Linked DNA regions of Paracoccus pantotrophus. The protein of the gene in region 1 interacts with the protein of each later gene in a pairwise test. Links are inferred from orthologs where the notes say so. Each region holds a gene or a part of one and is shown in the gene's direction. Other genes may lie near its edges.

Evidence for each region. Proteins that work in one complex are often made in the same cells at the same time.
Region 2: the proteins of badI (region 1) and ESD82_RS12160 interact in binary tests that used the Escherichia coli proteins (3 or more experiments, as listed by UniProt). The link is inferred for Paracoccus pantotrophus from one-to-one orthologs.

The regions. Positions count from the first base shown.
Region 1 is NZ_CP044423.1:1,464,022-1,471,310, reverse strand. The notes cover bases 476-3,231. They hold badI (2-ketocyclohexanecarboxyl-CoA hydrolase), read left to right. Parts: upstream 476-1,340; coding sequence 1,341-2,123; downstream 2,124-3,231. Other genes in these bases: ESD82_RS07100 (ABC transporter substrate-binding protein), read left to right, coding at 2,158-3,231; ESD82_RS07110 (SDR family NAD(P)-dependent oxidoreductase), read left to right, coding at 476-1,329. Outside these bases: ESD82_RS07115 (MarR family winged helix-turn-helix transcriptional regulator), read right to left, coding at 1-263; more of ESD82_RS07110, read left to right, coding at 427-475; more of ESD82_RS07100, read left to right, coding at 3,232-3,381; ESD82_RS07095 (branched-chain amino acid ABC transporter permease), read left to right, coding at 3,442-4,314; ESD82_RS07090 (branched-chain amino acid ABC transporter permease), read left to right, coding at 4,311-5,372; ESD82_RS07085 (ABC transporter ATP-binding protein), read left to right, coding at 5,281-6,027; ESD82_RS21970 (ATP-binding cassette domain-containing protein), read left to right, coding at 6,027-6,251; ESD82_RS07080 (ABC transporter ATP-binding protein), read left to right, coding at 6,233-6,739; aliB (cyclohexanecarboxyl-CoA dehydrogenase), read left to right, coding at 6,748-7,289. UniProt on the Escherichia coli protein: Converts o-succinylbenzoyl-CoA (OSB-CoA) to 1,4-dihydroxy-2-naphthoyl-CoA (DHNA-CoA).
Region 2 is NZ_CP044426.1:347,684-355,014, forward strand. Bases 1,717-4,514 are described here. They hold ESD82_RS12160 (NAD-dependent epimerase/dehydratase family protein), read left to right. Parts: upstream 1,717-2,545; coding sequence 2,546-3,484; downstream 3,485-4,514. Other genes in these bases: ESD82_RS12155 (sugar transferase), read left to right, coding at 1,717-2,423; truA (tRNA pseudouridine(38-40) synthase TruA), read right to left, coding at 3,481-4,272; ESD82_RS12170 (5-bromo-4-chloroindolyl phosphate hydrolysis family protein), read right to left, coding at 4,275-4,514. Also shown: tRNA (adenosine(37)-N6)-threonylcarbamoyltransferase complex dimerization subunit type 1 TsaB, read right to left, coding at 1-249; ESD82_RS12145 (NifU family protein), read right to left, coding at 242-796; ESD82_RS12150 (universal stress protein), read right to left, coding at 1,064-1,519; more of ESD82_RS12155, read left to right, coding at 1,659-1,716; more of ESD82_RS12170, read right to left, coding at 4,515-5,249; ESD82_RS12180 (TrkH family potassium uptake protein), read left to right, coding at 5,716-7,164; ESD82_RS12185 (peptidoglycan-binding domain-containing protein), read right to left, coding at 7,171-7,331. UniProt on the Escherichia coli protein: Catalyzes the interconversion between ADP-D-glycero-beta-D-manno-heptose and ADP-L-glycero-beta-D-manno-heptose via an epimerization at carbon 6 of the heptose.

The DNA.
Region 1 (7,289 bases):
CACAGGCTGCGGCCCTTGTCGGTCAGGCGGATCAGGCGCGAGCGGTTGTCGTTTTGGTCCACCGCGCGCTCGATGTAATCCATCGCCTCCAGCCGCGTCAGCACACCGGTCAGGTTCTGCCGGCTGACCAGCAGGAAGGCCGCCAGATCGCCCACCGGGACGCCGTTCTCGAAGGCGGGGCGGGTCAGCGCCCCCAGCACCGCCCATTGCTGCGTGGTGACGTGGTGCTCGTCCAGCGCCCGGGTGCCGGTCTTGTGCAACATGTTGGCGCATTGGTAGAGGCGGAAAAAGAGCCGATTGCTCAGCCCCGATCCCAGATTCCCGATTTTCCTGCCACTTTTCGCCATGCCGCCAATCTGGCCGCAGTCGGGGCCAAGGTCAAGCCGTGCCGATGCGGCAAAATAAAGTAAATATATTGACATAAATTTGCGACTGCTGCAGGATGCTGCCAGGGAGGCCGTCCAGGGATTCGGACAAGGCAATTCAACAGAAATATCGCAAGAAAATGCGATTTCTCTGGCCGAGACCCTGTGGCCTGAAGTCAGGAAGGAGATCGCTTTGCGTGGCCTGAAAGGGAAAGTAGTTGTCGTAACTGGCGGCGGTGGTGGCATCGGTTCGGCCACCTGCCTGCGCTTCGCCGAGGAGGGGGCCCGGGTCGTCGTGGCCGATGTCGGTGCCGAGGCGGCCGGTCAGGTCGTCGAAGCGATCCGCGCGGTTGGAGGCGAGGCTACTGCGATGGTGGTGAACCTGATCGATTACGATGCCTCCGCCGCCGCTGTCGCCCGGGTCGAGGCCGAGTTCGGCCCCATCGATGTGCTGGTGAACAATGCAGGTTGGGATCTGTTTACGCCGTTCCTGAAATCCGGCCCGGATTTTTGGAACAAGATCATCGATATCAACCTGCGCACGGTGCTGAACATCACCAAGCCGGTGCTGGAATCGATGGTTGCTCGCGGTGCCGGCGGACGCATCGTGTCGATCGGATCGGACGCCGGCCGGGGCGGTTCGTCGGGGGAATCCGTCTATGGCGCCTGCAAGGCGGGGGTCATCGCCTTCATGAAGACCCTGGCGCGCGAACATTCCCGCCACGGCATCACCTTCAACACCGTCTGTCCGGGCGTGACCGAAACCGGGATGCTGGAAAACTTCATGGAAGCGGCCGGCGACAAGGAAAAGCTGCGCGTGGCATTTGCCAAGGCTGTCCCGCTGGGGCGGCTGGGCAAGCCCGAAGATCTGCCAGGCGCGATCCTGTTTCTGTCCAGCGACGACGCGGCCTTCATCACCGGTCAGGTGATCTCGGTCTCGGGCGGCCTGACCATGCACGGATGAAAGGGAAAGCCATGACCTATGAAGACATCATCTATGAGGTGAAGGACGGCGTCGCCACCATCACCATCAACCGCCCCGACAGGATGAACGCCTTTCGCGGCCAGACCTGCGAGGAACTGATCCACGCCTTCAACAAGGCCGGCTGGGACAAGTCCATCGGGGTTATCGTGCTGACCGGCGCCGGGGAGCGGGCTTTCTGCACCGGCGGCGATCAATCCGCCCATGAGGGGCAGTATGACGGGCGCGGCACCATCGGCCTGCCGATGGAGGATCTGCATTCCATCATCCGCGACGTGCCCAAGCCGGTGATCGCCAAGGTGCGCGGCTTTGCCGTGGGCGGCGGCAACGTGCTGTGCACGATCTGCGATTTCACCATCGCGGCGGAAAGCGCGCAGTTCGGCCAGGTCGGACCCAAGGTCGGCTCGGTCGATCCCGGTTTCGGCACCGCCTTCCTGGCCCGCGTGGTGGGCGAGAAGAAGGCGCGCGAGATCTGGTACATGTGTCGTCGCTACAAGGCGGCCGAGGCTCTGGCGATGGGCCTGGTGAACACGGTTGTCCCCGATGACCAGCTGGACGCCGAGGTGGACCGCTGGTGCGCCGAGATCATGGAGAAATCGCCCACCGCCATCGCCATCGCCAAGCGCAGCTTCAACATCGACACCGAGCATCAGCGCGGCATTGCAGGGCTCGGGATGTATGCGCTCAGCCTCTACTACGACACCGAAGAAAGCAAGGAAGGCGGCATTGCGTTCAAGGAGAAGCGCAAGCCAGATTTCCGAAAATTCTCAAGATAAATAAATGGTTATCAAGCAACTTGGGGAGGAGTTCATGCTTGAGAAGAACAAGAAAACCGTTGTCGCTGCGGTGCTGGCAGCCCTGGCCACATCTGCCGGGGCGCAGGACGGGCCGGTCAAGGTCGGCTTTGCCGCCGACCTTACCGGGGCCTGCGCTGCCCTGTCCGAGGACGGGCTGAACGGCGCGAAGATCGCCGCCGAGGAGATCAACGCGGCTGGCGGCATCCTGGGCCGTCCGGTCGAACTGATTGTGCGCGACACCCAGACCAAGCCCGACGAGGGCGCCAAGGTCGCGCGCGACCTGATCACCAAGGACAGGATCGACGTGTTGACCGGTGTCTGTTCTTCAGCGGTGATGCTGGCGGAAAGCGCGGTCTCGGCCGAGTTGAAAGTGCCGTTCTATGCCGCCATCGGCTCGACCCAGCGGGCCAATATCGAACTCTACCAGCCTTATTTCTGGCAGGTGCAGGCCAATGCCACGATGGAGGCCTATGCTGCGGCCGAATATGTGGCGAAGAAGCCCGAATGGAAGAAGATCTCGGCGCTTGGTTCCGACTACGAATGGGGCCATACCTCGGTCGCGGCCTTCACCGAGCGACTGAAGGAGCTGCGCCCCGATATCGCCTTTGCCGATCCGATCTATGCCAAGGTCGGCGAGACCGCGATGGCGCCCTATATCACCGCCACGCTGGCGCAGCAGCCCGATGCGGTCTTCGCCCCGCTGTTCGGTCCCTCGCTGGGCGCGACGCTGAAGCAGGGGCAGGGGTTCGGCTTTTTCCAGAAGACCAATCTCGTGACGCTGATGACGGTGGACACGTTGCAATCGCAAGGCGCCTCGATGCCCGCCGACAACGTCTATGGCATCGCCCGCGCACCGTTCTTTGCGCTGGAACAGTCGCCAGAGGTAACCGCCTTCATCGAGACCTATCGCGCCGCCTATGGCGAATATCCGACCGACTGGGCGATCAATGCCTATGACGGGCTGCATTTCTATGCCGCCGTGGCCGAAAAGGCCGGCACCGTCGAAGCCGATGCGATCATCGCCGCGCTGCCGCAGGTCAGCTTCGACGGGCTGCGCGAAAAGGGCCTGACTATCCGCGCGCTGGACGGCCAGATGAACGCGCCGGTCTATGTCGGCAAGGCGGCCAAGGTCGAGGGCTACGATTTCCCGATCCTGACCGAGGTGGAAAAGTTCGAGGGCGCGCCGCTGATGCCTGCCGAGGATCTGATCCTCCAGGCCCGTGGAGCTGCCAGGTAGGCCACTCTGCGAACCCGTCCCGGCGGGATGATCCGCCGGGACCAGCCAGAGGAAATCCAGATGGTTCTGATCCAGCTCGTCAATGGGCTCATGGAAGGCATGACGCTTTTCCTGATCGCCTCGGGCCTGACGCTGATCTTCGGCGTCACCCGCATCATCAACTTCGCCCATGGCTCTTTCTACATGCTGGGCGCGTTCCTGACCTATGAGCTGGTGCCGTTGATCGCGCCGGGCACGCTCTGGGGGTTTTTCGTCGCCGTGGCGGCTTCGGCGGCGGCCGTCTCGGCCCTGGGCGTCTTGTTCGAGACGACTGTGCTGCGCCGCATCTACGGCAAGGATGGTATCCTGCAGCTGATCGTCACCGTGGCGCTGGTGCTGATCATCCGCGACCTGGTGCGCATGACCTGGGGCGCGAACAGCGTCTCGGTGCAGATGCCCGATGCGCTGATGGGGGCGCTGGTGGTGGGCGACACCTATTTCCCGCTGTTCCCCATCGCGATCTTTGCCGCCGGGCTCATCGTGGTGCTGGCGATGATCTGGGTGATCTACTTCACCCGGGCGGGCATCCTTCTGCGCGCCGGCACCGATGACCGCGGCATGGTCGCGCTTCTGGGCGTGAACGAGAAGCTGATCTTCACCGCGGTCTTTGCCGCCGGGGCGTTTCTTGCCGGTCTGGCCGGGGGGCTGAGCGCGCCCTATGGCGAGGTGAATTACCTGCTCGACACCACCATCATCGTCTCGGCCTTCATCGTCTGCGTGATCGGGGGGCTGGGCAACCTGTACGGCGCTTTGGCCGGTGCGTTGGTGGTCGGCGTCACCAAGGCGATCGGGGTGATGTATTTCCCCCGCCTGTCGATGGTCCTGATCTTCCTGATCATGGCCGCCGTTCTCATCGCCCGCTCGATGGGCCGTCAGGGAGGCCCGGCACGATGACCGCGCAGGATCTGAAAACCCTCTGGGCCAGGGTGGCCCGTGCCACCGTCAGCTGGCAATTCGTGGTCCCGGCGCTGGCCGCGGTCCTGGCGATCAACTGGATGGCGTCGACCTCGACCTCGACCATGATGACCGAGATCATGATCATGGCGCTGTTCGCCTCGTCGCTGAACCTGCTGATGAGCTTCGGCCACATGGTCAGCTTCGGCCATGCCGCCTATTTCGGCCTTGGCGCCTATGGCTTCACCCTGGCCGTTGTGCGGGGCGGGGTGCCGCCGGAACTGGCGCTGGCTATCGGCCCGCTGGCCGCGGCACTTGGCGGGCTGGTCTTCGGCGCGCTCTGCGTGCGGCTGACGCAGATCTATTTCGCGATGCTGACGCTGGCCTGCGCGCAGATCACCTATACCGTGCTGTTCCAGTGGTATGACTTCACCGGCGGCGATACCGGCATCACCGGTTTCATGATCCCGCGCTTTGGCCTTTCCGAAAAGGGCTATGCGACGGCGGTGCTGGCGGTGGTCACGCTCTGCCTGCTGGCGCTGTGGGGGATCGTGAAATCCCCGCTCGGCCTGTCGATCCGCGCCGTGGGGCAGGATCGCTACCGGGCCGAGGCGCTTGGCCTGGGTGCGCGGCGGGTGCAGCTGGTGGCCTTCGTCATCGCCGCCTTTTTCGCCGGGGTCGCGGGCACGCTTTATTCGGTGCTGCATGGCGCGGCCTTCCCCGACTATGCCGGTCTGGGCATCACGCTGGACGGGCTGATCATGGTCGTCATCGGCGGCTTGAACAGCTTTGCCGGCGGTATCTGGGGCGGCATCATCTACGAATTGCTGGCCACCTTCGTCTCGAAGGTGATCCACGAATGGGAACTGGTGCTGGGCCTGATCCTGCTGGCGATCTGCCTGGTGGCCCCGGCCGGCTTCGCCGGTGTCTCGGCCCGGCTGCGGGCGATGCTCGGGGGATCCGCTGATGCAGCCGATCCTCTCCGCCCGCCACATCCGCAAGGCCTATGGTGCCTTCATCGCGCTGAAGGACATCTCCTTCGACATCCCCAGGGGTGAACGCCACGCCCTGATCGGCCCGAACGGGGCGGGGAAATCCACCTTCATCGCCTGCATCGCCGGGCAACTGCCGGGGGTGGAGGGCGAGATGATCTTCAAGGGCGAGAACATCCTGGCGCTGCCGCCGGCGCGGCTGGCCAAAAGGGGGATCGGCCGCACTTTCCAGATCAGCCGCGCCTTTCTGCACATGTCGGTGCTGGAAAACATGATGGCGGCTTACGTCATCGCTTCGGGCAAATGGGCCTCGCTCTCGGGCCGGGTCTATGCCGAAAAGATCGACCGTGCCCACGCCATGCTGGAAACCGTGGGCCTGGCCGAACGGTCGCGGGATACGGTCGCGGACTTGAGCCTCGGCGACCGCAAGCGGCTGGAATTCGGCATGGCGCTGGCCGCTGACCCGGACCTGCTGCTGCTGGACGAGCCCACCGCCGGCATGTCGATCAAGGAACGCCACTTCCTGATGGAGATGGTGGCCGAACGGGTCGATGCCACCGGCAAGACGCTGATCTTCGTCGAACACGACATCGACGTGGTGATGAAGATCGCCCGGCGCGTCACCGTCATGGTGCGCGGCGCGATCCTGGCCCAGGGCAGCCCCGAGGACATCAAGGCCAATGACGAGGTGCAGGCCGTCTATCTGGGAGGGGGGCACTGATGATGCTGCGCATTTCAGACCTGCACGCCGCCTATGGCAAGGCCGAGGTTCTGCACGGGATCGACCTGGAGGTCGCGCCTGGCGAGGTGGTCTGCCTGATCGGGCGGAACGGGGTCGGCAAATCCTCGACGATGAAGTCCATCGTCCGTGACCAGATTGCCGTGACGGGGGCGAGATCGTCTTCGACGGTGCCCCGCTGGCCGGGATGCGCCCGCATGAGGTGATCCGCCGCGGCGTGGGCTATGTGCCCGAGGACCGGCGCGTCTTCGCCTCGCTTTCGGTACTGGAAAACCTGAACGTGCCGCGGCCGGTCGCCGCCGCCGCCGGCCGCCGCCGCTGGACGGTGGACGAGGTGTTCCGCCTGTTCCCGCAATTGCACGACTATCGTCACCGCAAGGCAGGGGTGATGAGCGGGGGCGAGCAGCAGATGCTGTCCATCGCCCGGTCGCTGCTGACCTGCCCGAAGCTTCTGCTGCTCGACGAGCCGCATGAGGGGCTGGCGCCCAAGATCGCCGAGGAGGTGGTCGACGCCATCGTCGCGCTGAAACGCGAGGGGGTGTCGATGATCGTGTCCGAACAGGCGCTGAACACGATCCGTCGCTGCGCCGACCGGGTCTATGTCATCGACCGGGGCATGATGGTCTGGAACGGCAGCGTGGACGGCTTCTATGCCGACCCGGAAATCACCCGCAAATATCTGATGGTTCAATGAGGCAGCCCATGTATCCCACCATCTTCGACACCGAGGAACTGAACGCACTGCGCGACCTCGCCCGCAAGTTCGCCGCCGAGAAACTGGCCCCCGGCTATCAGGCGCGTGAGAAGGCGGGCGGCTTCGGCCCCGATCTTCTGCGCGAGATGGGCGGCCTTGGCCTGATCGCGCCGGAACTGCCCGAGGAATTCGGCGGCCTCGGCTCCGGCGCCATCTATTCCGGCGTCATCATCGAGGAAATCGCCCGGGGCGATTTCAACATGGGCTATGTCAACATCCTCGCCTCGCTGAACGGGCAGATCCTCGCGAATTTCGCCAATCCCGAGATCAAGCGCGAATGGTTGCCCAAATTGATCGGGGGCGAGTTGATCGTCGCCATCGCCCTGACCGAGCCGCGTGGTGGTTCGGATGCCGCGAACCTGGGCTTGCGGATGGAACGCGACGGCGACCATTATGTGATCAACGGCGAAAAGACCTCGATCTCCTGCGCCGATCAGGCGAAAGGCGCGGTGGTCTTTGCCCGCACCGGCAGGCCCGAGGACAGGGCGCG
Region 2 (7,331 bases), on another replicon or contig:
CCGCGCCGCCGCGACCGAGATGCGGATGCCGGTGAAATTGCCCGGCCCGATGCCGCAGCCGATGACGGACAGGTCGCGCCAGCCCAGGTCCGCCTCGACCAGCAGCTCTTCCAGCAGCGGAAACAGCCGCTCGGCCTGGCCGCGGGCCATGTCTTCCTGGCGCTGGACCAGCAGGCGGTCGCCTTGCAGCAAAGCGGCCGCGCAATGCGCGGCCGATGTGTCGAAGCCCAGCGAAAGCGCCTCAGCCAACGGGCCGCACCTCGGTCACTTCGGGGATGTAGTGGCGAAGCAGGTTCTCGATGCCCATCTTCAGCGTCAGCGTGGACGAGGGGCAGCCGGCGCAGGCGCCCTGCATGTGCAGATAGACCACGCCGCGGTCGAAGCCGTGGAAGGTGATGTCGCCGCCGTCCTGCGCCACGGCCGGGCGCACGCGCGTATCCAGCAGTTCCTTGATCTGGTTGACGATTTCTGCGTCGGGGCCGTCCTGGTCGTTATGGGCGCTGGCGGTCGCGCCCTCGATGGCTGGGGCGCCGGACTGGTAATGCTCCATGATCGCGCCCAGGACCGAGGGCTTCAGATGGTCCCAGACCGCGTCCTCGGCCTTGGTCACGGTCACGAAATCCGAGCCGAGGAAAACCCCGGTCACGCCTGGCACGGCAAAGATGCGGCGCGCCAGCGGGCTGGTCGCGGCGGCCTCGGCTGCGGGAAAATCGGCGGTGCCGCTGCCCAGGACGGTTTCGCCCGGCAGGAACTTCAGCGTCGCGGGGTTCGGGGTGGTTTCGGTCTGGATGAACATGGCGCGGGCTCCTTTGTGGCGGATATGGGGATCGAAGGGCGGACAAGTCAAGTCGGAGGGCCGCACGGCGGGCGGGCGGCCTTGAGCACGCGAAGAAACAGCATGTGCAGAAATCGCCATGGGCATGGCCGAAAGGGCTGCCCGCCAGCGCGGCAGGGACGCGATCTGCACGGTGCCGGGGGTCATTCCGGCCGCGCCGGCGCGGCAACGGTGCCGGGACCAGGCGTCGGCCAGGCGCAGCGACCATCCGCCGCAGCGGGCGGTTCGTCAGGTGATCTGCTCCAGCCGTTCGCGCGAGATGTCGCCGGGCACGATGGTGACGGGGCAGGGCAGGTTTGCCACCTCGCGCGTCAGCCGGGTGACCAGCGGTCCCGGCCCCGCGCTTTCGGTCGAGGCGGCCAGCACCACCACGCCGATCTCGGGATCGTCGTGGATCTGGGCCAGAAGCTCGGCGCCCGGCTCGCCCTCGCGCACCACCAGTTCCGGCTCGATGCCGGGACGGTCGCGCATCCATTTGGCAAAGACCTCGTAATGTGCCTCGATCCGCTCATAGGCTTCGGCGCGCATCACGTCGGCGACGCCCATGCCGTGCTGGATGGCCGTGGTCGGAATGACCGCGAGTACCTGCACCCCGCCGCCGGTCTTGGCCGCGCGCAGGGCGGCATAGCGGATGGCGTTCAGGCATTCGCGGGAATCGTCCAGAACCACCAGAAATTTCCGCATGAATCCGCCCCGGTTGCCCCAGAATGAGCAAAGACTGGCCGAAAGCTGGGGTTTGCGCAAGTGCGGCGCAGTTTATCCCTTGCGCTCATTCAAAATTAACGAGTGCTATGGTAGGGGGAGGATGGTAGCCACAAGCCAAATGCGGGACAGAATTGTGACGATTCACCAGGACTGGGAAAAAGCCGACATTGCGCGGCTCGCCACAGTGGCCCAAGACGAGATGTCGTGGTTCAAGGACCATGTGCATCCCCCCGCCATGACCACCATGCCCCTGTCGAAACGGGTATTCGACATCACCCTGGCGCTGCTGGCCCTGGTGCCGCTGTCCATCGTCATGGCGGCCTTTGCCCTGATCCTGCTGGTCGTGCAGGGACGGCCGATCTTTTACGCGGCGCCGCGGATGGCGGCGCCGGGGCGGACCTTCACCCATCTCAAGTTCCGCACCATGTTGCGGCAAGAGGGCGATTTCGGCGTGACCGGCGCGCACAAGGCTTGGCGCATCACGCCGCTGGGCCATTTCATGCGCCGCACCCGCATCGACGAATTGCCGCAGCTGTTCAACATCCTCAAGGGCGACATGAGCTTCGTCGGGCCGCGCCCGACCATCCGCGAATATGTCGAACGCTATCCCGCGGTCTATGGCCAGGTGCTGAAAAGCCGCCCCGGCGTCACCGGCCTGGCGACGCTGATCTACCACCGCCACGAGGACCGCATCCTGCGCCGCTGCAAGAGCGCCGAGGCGACCGAGGCCGCCTATGCCCGGCGCTGCCTGCCCACCAAGCTCAAGATCGACCTGATCTACCAGAGGAACCGGACGCTGGCGCTGGATCTGTGGATCATCTGGCGCACCGTGCTGATCGTGCTTTACAAGGACGAGCGGCCCCGGCGCCGCGGCCGCAAGTAAGGTCCGCGGCGATTTTTCCGATCTTCGCGGATCCCCCGCCCCCGCCGGGCGTTATGGCGGCATATCCGTCGTAGACCCACAGGATCCTGACGCGACCGGCGCGGAAACGGAAAGGGAAAGGCTTGCAGCGTAAGGCGCTCGTTACCGGAGGGGCAGGGTTCATCGGCAGCCACCTCGTCGACCGGTTGCTCGCCGCCGGAGAGGAGGTCGTCGTCCTCGATGACCTGTCCAGCGGCAGGGCGGACAACCTGCCCCCGCAGGTGCGGCTGGTCCGGGGCGATGTCTGTGACGCCGATCTGCTCGGCAGGCTGCTGGCCGGGGTGGATTGCATCTTTCACCTTGCCGCGCGGGTTTCGGTGCAGCTTTGCATCTCGGACTGGATGGGGGCGCATCGCGTCAACCTGGGCGGCACCATCGCCGTGCTGCATGCGGCGCATCGGGCCGGCAATATCCCGGTCGTCCATGCCTCCTCGGCGGCGATCTACGGCAACCGCGCGGGCGCGACATGCCGCGAAACCGACCTGCCCCTGCCGATCTCGCCCTATGCCGCCGACAAGCTGGCCGCCGAGCATCAGGCCGCCGCCATGGCCGAGGTGCATGGCCTGCCCTCGGTCGGGCTGCGCTTCTTCAATGTCTATGGCCCGCGCCAGGATGCGGCCTCGCCCTATGCCGGGGTGATCTCGAAATTCTGCGCCAACCGGCTGGCGGACCGGCCGCAGGTGATCTTTGGCGATGGGCAGCAGAGCCGGGATTTCATCTGTGTCGCCGACGTGGTCGAGGGTCTGTTGCGTGCTCGCGACCTGGCCGGCCAGGCGCCGGGCGCCCAGGTCTTCAACCTTTGCACCGGGACCGAGACAACGCTGCTGGAGCTGGTGCGCCAGATCGACGCCATTGCCGGGCGGGGGGCCAGCGCCATCGAACACGCGCCGGCGCGTTCCGGAGACATCCGTGCCTCTTGCGGCTGTCCGCAGGCCGCGCGCGACCGGCTGGGCTTCGCCGCCGCCACGGATATGCGATCCGGGCTGGACAGGCTCTGGGACGCGCTGGTCGCGGCCGGCTAGTTCAGCGGGCCCTCGGGAAAGGGCGGGGGCTCATAGCCCACCCCGGTCAGGTAAAGCCCCTGCGACGGGCAGACCGGTCCGCAGGCGGCGCGGTCGCATGCGGCCAGCGCCTCGGCCACGCGGCCGGGCGGCCAGGCGCCGGCGCCGACCCGCTCCAGCGTGCCGACGATCGAGCGCACCTGGTTGTGCAGGAATGACCGCGCCCGCAGGGTAAAGCGGTATTCGCGGCCCTGCGGGATCCGGGCTTCCTCGATGGTCAGTTGGTCCAGCGTCTTCACCGGGCTTTTCGCCTGGCACATGGTCGAGCGGAAGGTGGTGAAATCGTGCCGGCCCAGCAGATGCGCCGCGCCGGCGCGCATGGCCGCCAGGTCCAGCGGATGCGCCACCTGCCAGGCGCGGCCGCGGTCATGCGTCAGCGGTGCGCGGCGCGAGACCAGCCGGAACAGGTAGCGCCGCTCATGCGCCGAGAATCGGGCGTGGAAGTCGTCCGCCACCCGCGCTGCGGCCAGGATGGCGACGGGGGCGGGTTTCAGGTGCCAGTTCAGCGCCTCGGACAGCCGGAACGGATCCCAGTCGCGCTGCAGGTCGGCATGGGCGACCTGGCCGGTGGCATGGACCCCGGCATCGGTGCGCCCGGCCGCCGCGATCCGCGCCCCGGCCGCGAAGCCGGGGTCGAGCCGGCCGAGCGCCGCCTCGACGGCGCCCTGCACGCTGGGCCGGTCGGCCTGGGCCTGCCAGCCGGCGAAGGGGCCGCCGTCATATTCGATCAACAGGGCGAAGCGGGGCATGGCTAGCGGCGCGGCTTTTCCGATTCGTGCGGGATCAGCAGGTCATCAAGCGTCATCGGGCGCTGCAATTCGGCGGGTTCTGCGGGCGCGGGCCGGGGCCTTACGCCTTCGCGTGCCAGCCGGTCGCGCAGCACACTGATCTCGATGTCCAGGTCGGTGCGGCCGCCTTCCAGCAGCCGGGCGCTGCGGGCGGCGAATTCGGTTTCCAGGTCGTCCAGCAGCGTCTCGTAATCCTGGCGCGTACGCGGGTCGCGGGTCTGGGCGTAGAGATCGGCGAACTTGACCGTCGCGTCGCGCGCGCCCTGCAGGTAGACGCTGAGATAGCGGCGCAGCGCGGCGATGGTTTCGGGATTGTCCTCGACATGGGCGAAAAGCGCGCGCGCGGCGGCGGCGAACATGGCGACGCGGGCCTCGAGCCGGCGGTCGCCGGTGCGCAGGATGGCATCCTGCATGGCCTTCAGATGCGCCTCGCCCTCGGCCAGGATGCGTTGGGCGCGGTCCTGTCGGACGCCGTCGACGCCTTCCATGCCCTTGTCGCGCATCGGGTCGCTGCCGAAGGCGAGCCAGTGCAGCATGGCGCCGGCGACGCCGATCACCCCGGCGCCGGCATCGGCGCCCGGCACCCAGGCGCCGATGGCAAGGCCGAGCCCGGTCAGGATGCCGCCGAAGAGCTTGCGCGGGATCGCTGGGCGGCGGGCGACGCGGCGGGCGTCATAGGCAGCCTCGGCCTGCAAGCCCTGGCGCGTCATCCACATGCCCCAGGCGAGGCTGCCGAAGGCGACGAGATGCAGGGCGAGCCCGGCCGGATCCTGCCAGAAGGCGCTGATGAGGAAAGGGGTCGCCATGATCGTGACCCAGCGGGTGCGCGATTCCAGCGGATGCCGGATCTCGCCCGGCGCGGGGCGGGCGGGTATGCGCGGGCCGGTTCCGTCCGGCCGGGGCTGCGGCGAGAAGCGGCCGCCGAAACGCCTTGCCATCGCCGCCCCTCAGCCCGCGCCCAAGAAGGCGGCATAGAGCGTCAGGCCCATCAGCAGAAAGAAGGACAGGCGCTGCATGGCTTTGCGGGACATGGGCTTCCTTTCGGCGCGTCGGTCGGTTGGTCGGGCAATCTTGCCCGCAGGATATAGGGCCTTGGGTGCCGGAACGGAAGGGCGCGGCGGCCGGGGGCTCTGCCCCCCGCGCCTCAAGCGCCCCTCGACGGGGCGCATGAGGCGCTCCCCCCGGAGTATTTGCAAAACGGAGAAAGCCGGCCTGGGGCGGCTGGTTGCGGCATGCGGGGCAAATTGGAGCGGGTGATGGGAATCGAACCCACGTATTCAGCTTGGAAGGCTGCTGCTCTACCATTGAGCTACACCCGCGTTGCGCCTTTCTATAGGGGCTGGCGCGGGCTCGTGCAAGCGTCGCGCGCTTGACGGTCGCATGCCGGCGGGGCAAGCAGGCGGCATGATCGATATCCGTCCCGTGGCCAATATCGTCGGCAAGGTCGTCGTCACGCTGGGGGCGGCGATGGGGCTGCCCATGCTGGTCGATTGGTGGCATGGCGACCCGCATTGGCTGATCTTCCTGGAATGCGGCATCCTGACCATGCTGGCCGGCGGGCTGGTGGCGCTGTCCACGCGGCAAAAGGACAAGTCGCTGACCATCCAGCAGGTCTTCCTGCTGACCGCGATGCTGTGGCTGGTGGTGCCGGTGGCCGGCGCGCTGCCCTTCATGCTGGGCGCGCCTCAGGCCGGCTTCACCGATGCCTATTTCGAGGCCATGTCGGGCGTCACCACCACCGGCACCACCGCGTTCCCCGATCTCGACAACCTGCCCAAGGGCACGAACCTGTGGCGGGCCTTCCTGAACTGGGCGGGGGGGCTGGGGATCATCGTGGTCGCCATGATCTTCCTGCCGGTGATGAAGGTCGGCGGCATGCAGTTCTTTCGCTCCGAGGGTTTCGACACGCTGGGCAAGATCCTGCCCCGCGCCTTCGACATCGCGCGCGAGATGACCGGGGTCTATATCGCCATGACCGCCAGTTGCATGGTGGTCTATATCCTGCTGGGCATGAAGGGCTTCGATGCGCTGGTGCTGGCGCTGTCCACCTGCTCGACCGGCGGGTTTTCCCATTACGACGCCAGTTTCGCGCCCTTCATCGGGCCGGCGGAATATGCCGCCGCCTTCTTCATGATCCTGGCCTCGATCCCCTTCATCCGCATGGTGCAGCTGATCCGCGGCTCGGCCGAGCCGATCTGGCGCGACATCCAGGTCCGGGCCTATCTGCGCTGGACCTTCTATGCCATCGCGCTGGTGGTGCTTTACCGCCTGCTCTGGCTCAAGGCGAAGAATCCGTTCGACGTGATCCGCGAGACCACGTTCAACGTCGTCTCGACCTTTTCCGGCACGGGCTTTGCCTCGGCCGACGTGACGCAATGGGGGCATTTCCCCTTTGTCATCCTGATCGTGGTCGGGCTGATCGGTGGCTGCACCGGCTCGACCTCGTGCTCGGTCAAGGTGTTCCGCTATCTGGTGCTGTTCCAGGCGGTCAAGGCGCAGCTCAAGCGCATGCAATCGCCGCACCGGGTGTTCCCGCTGCTTTACGGTGGCCGCCCGCTGGAGGAGGACGTGGTCGATTCGGTCATGGCCTTCTTTACCCTGTTCATCCTGTCCTTCGGTCTGCTGATCGTCGGGCTGGCGCTGACCGGGCTGCATCCGCGCACGGCGCTGACCGCGGCCTGGACCGCCATCGCCAATGTCGGCGTGGTCTGGGGGCCGGAACTGACGCCCGAGGGGGCGGTGACGGATTTTCCCACCGCATCGAAATGGCTGATGATCTGGGGGATGTATCTGGGCCGGCTGGAGCTGATCTCGGTGCTGGTGCTGTTTTTGCCGCGGTTCTGGCGGGCCTAGAGCCGCCTAGTCCTGCGCTGCGGCCGGGGCGATGGCCGGGGCTTCGGGCTGGGCCTCGGCCGCGCCGGGGGCGAAGCGGGCCAGACTGTCCGAGATCTCGGCCGCCAGCCGGTGCTGGTTCTCGGGGTCCGAGACCGGCCAGATCAGCACGAAGCCCTGCACGCGGC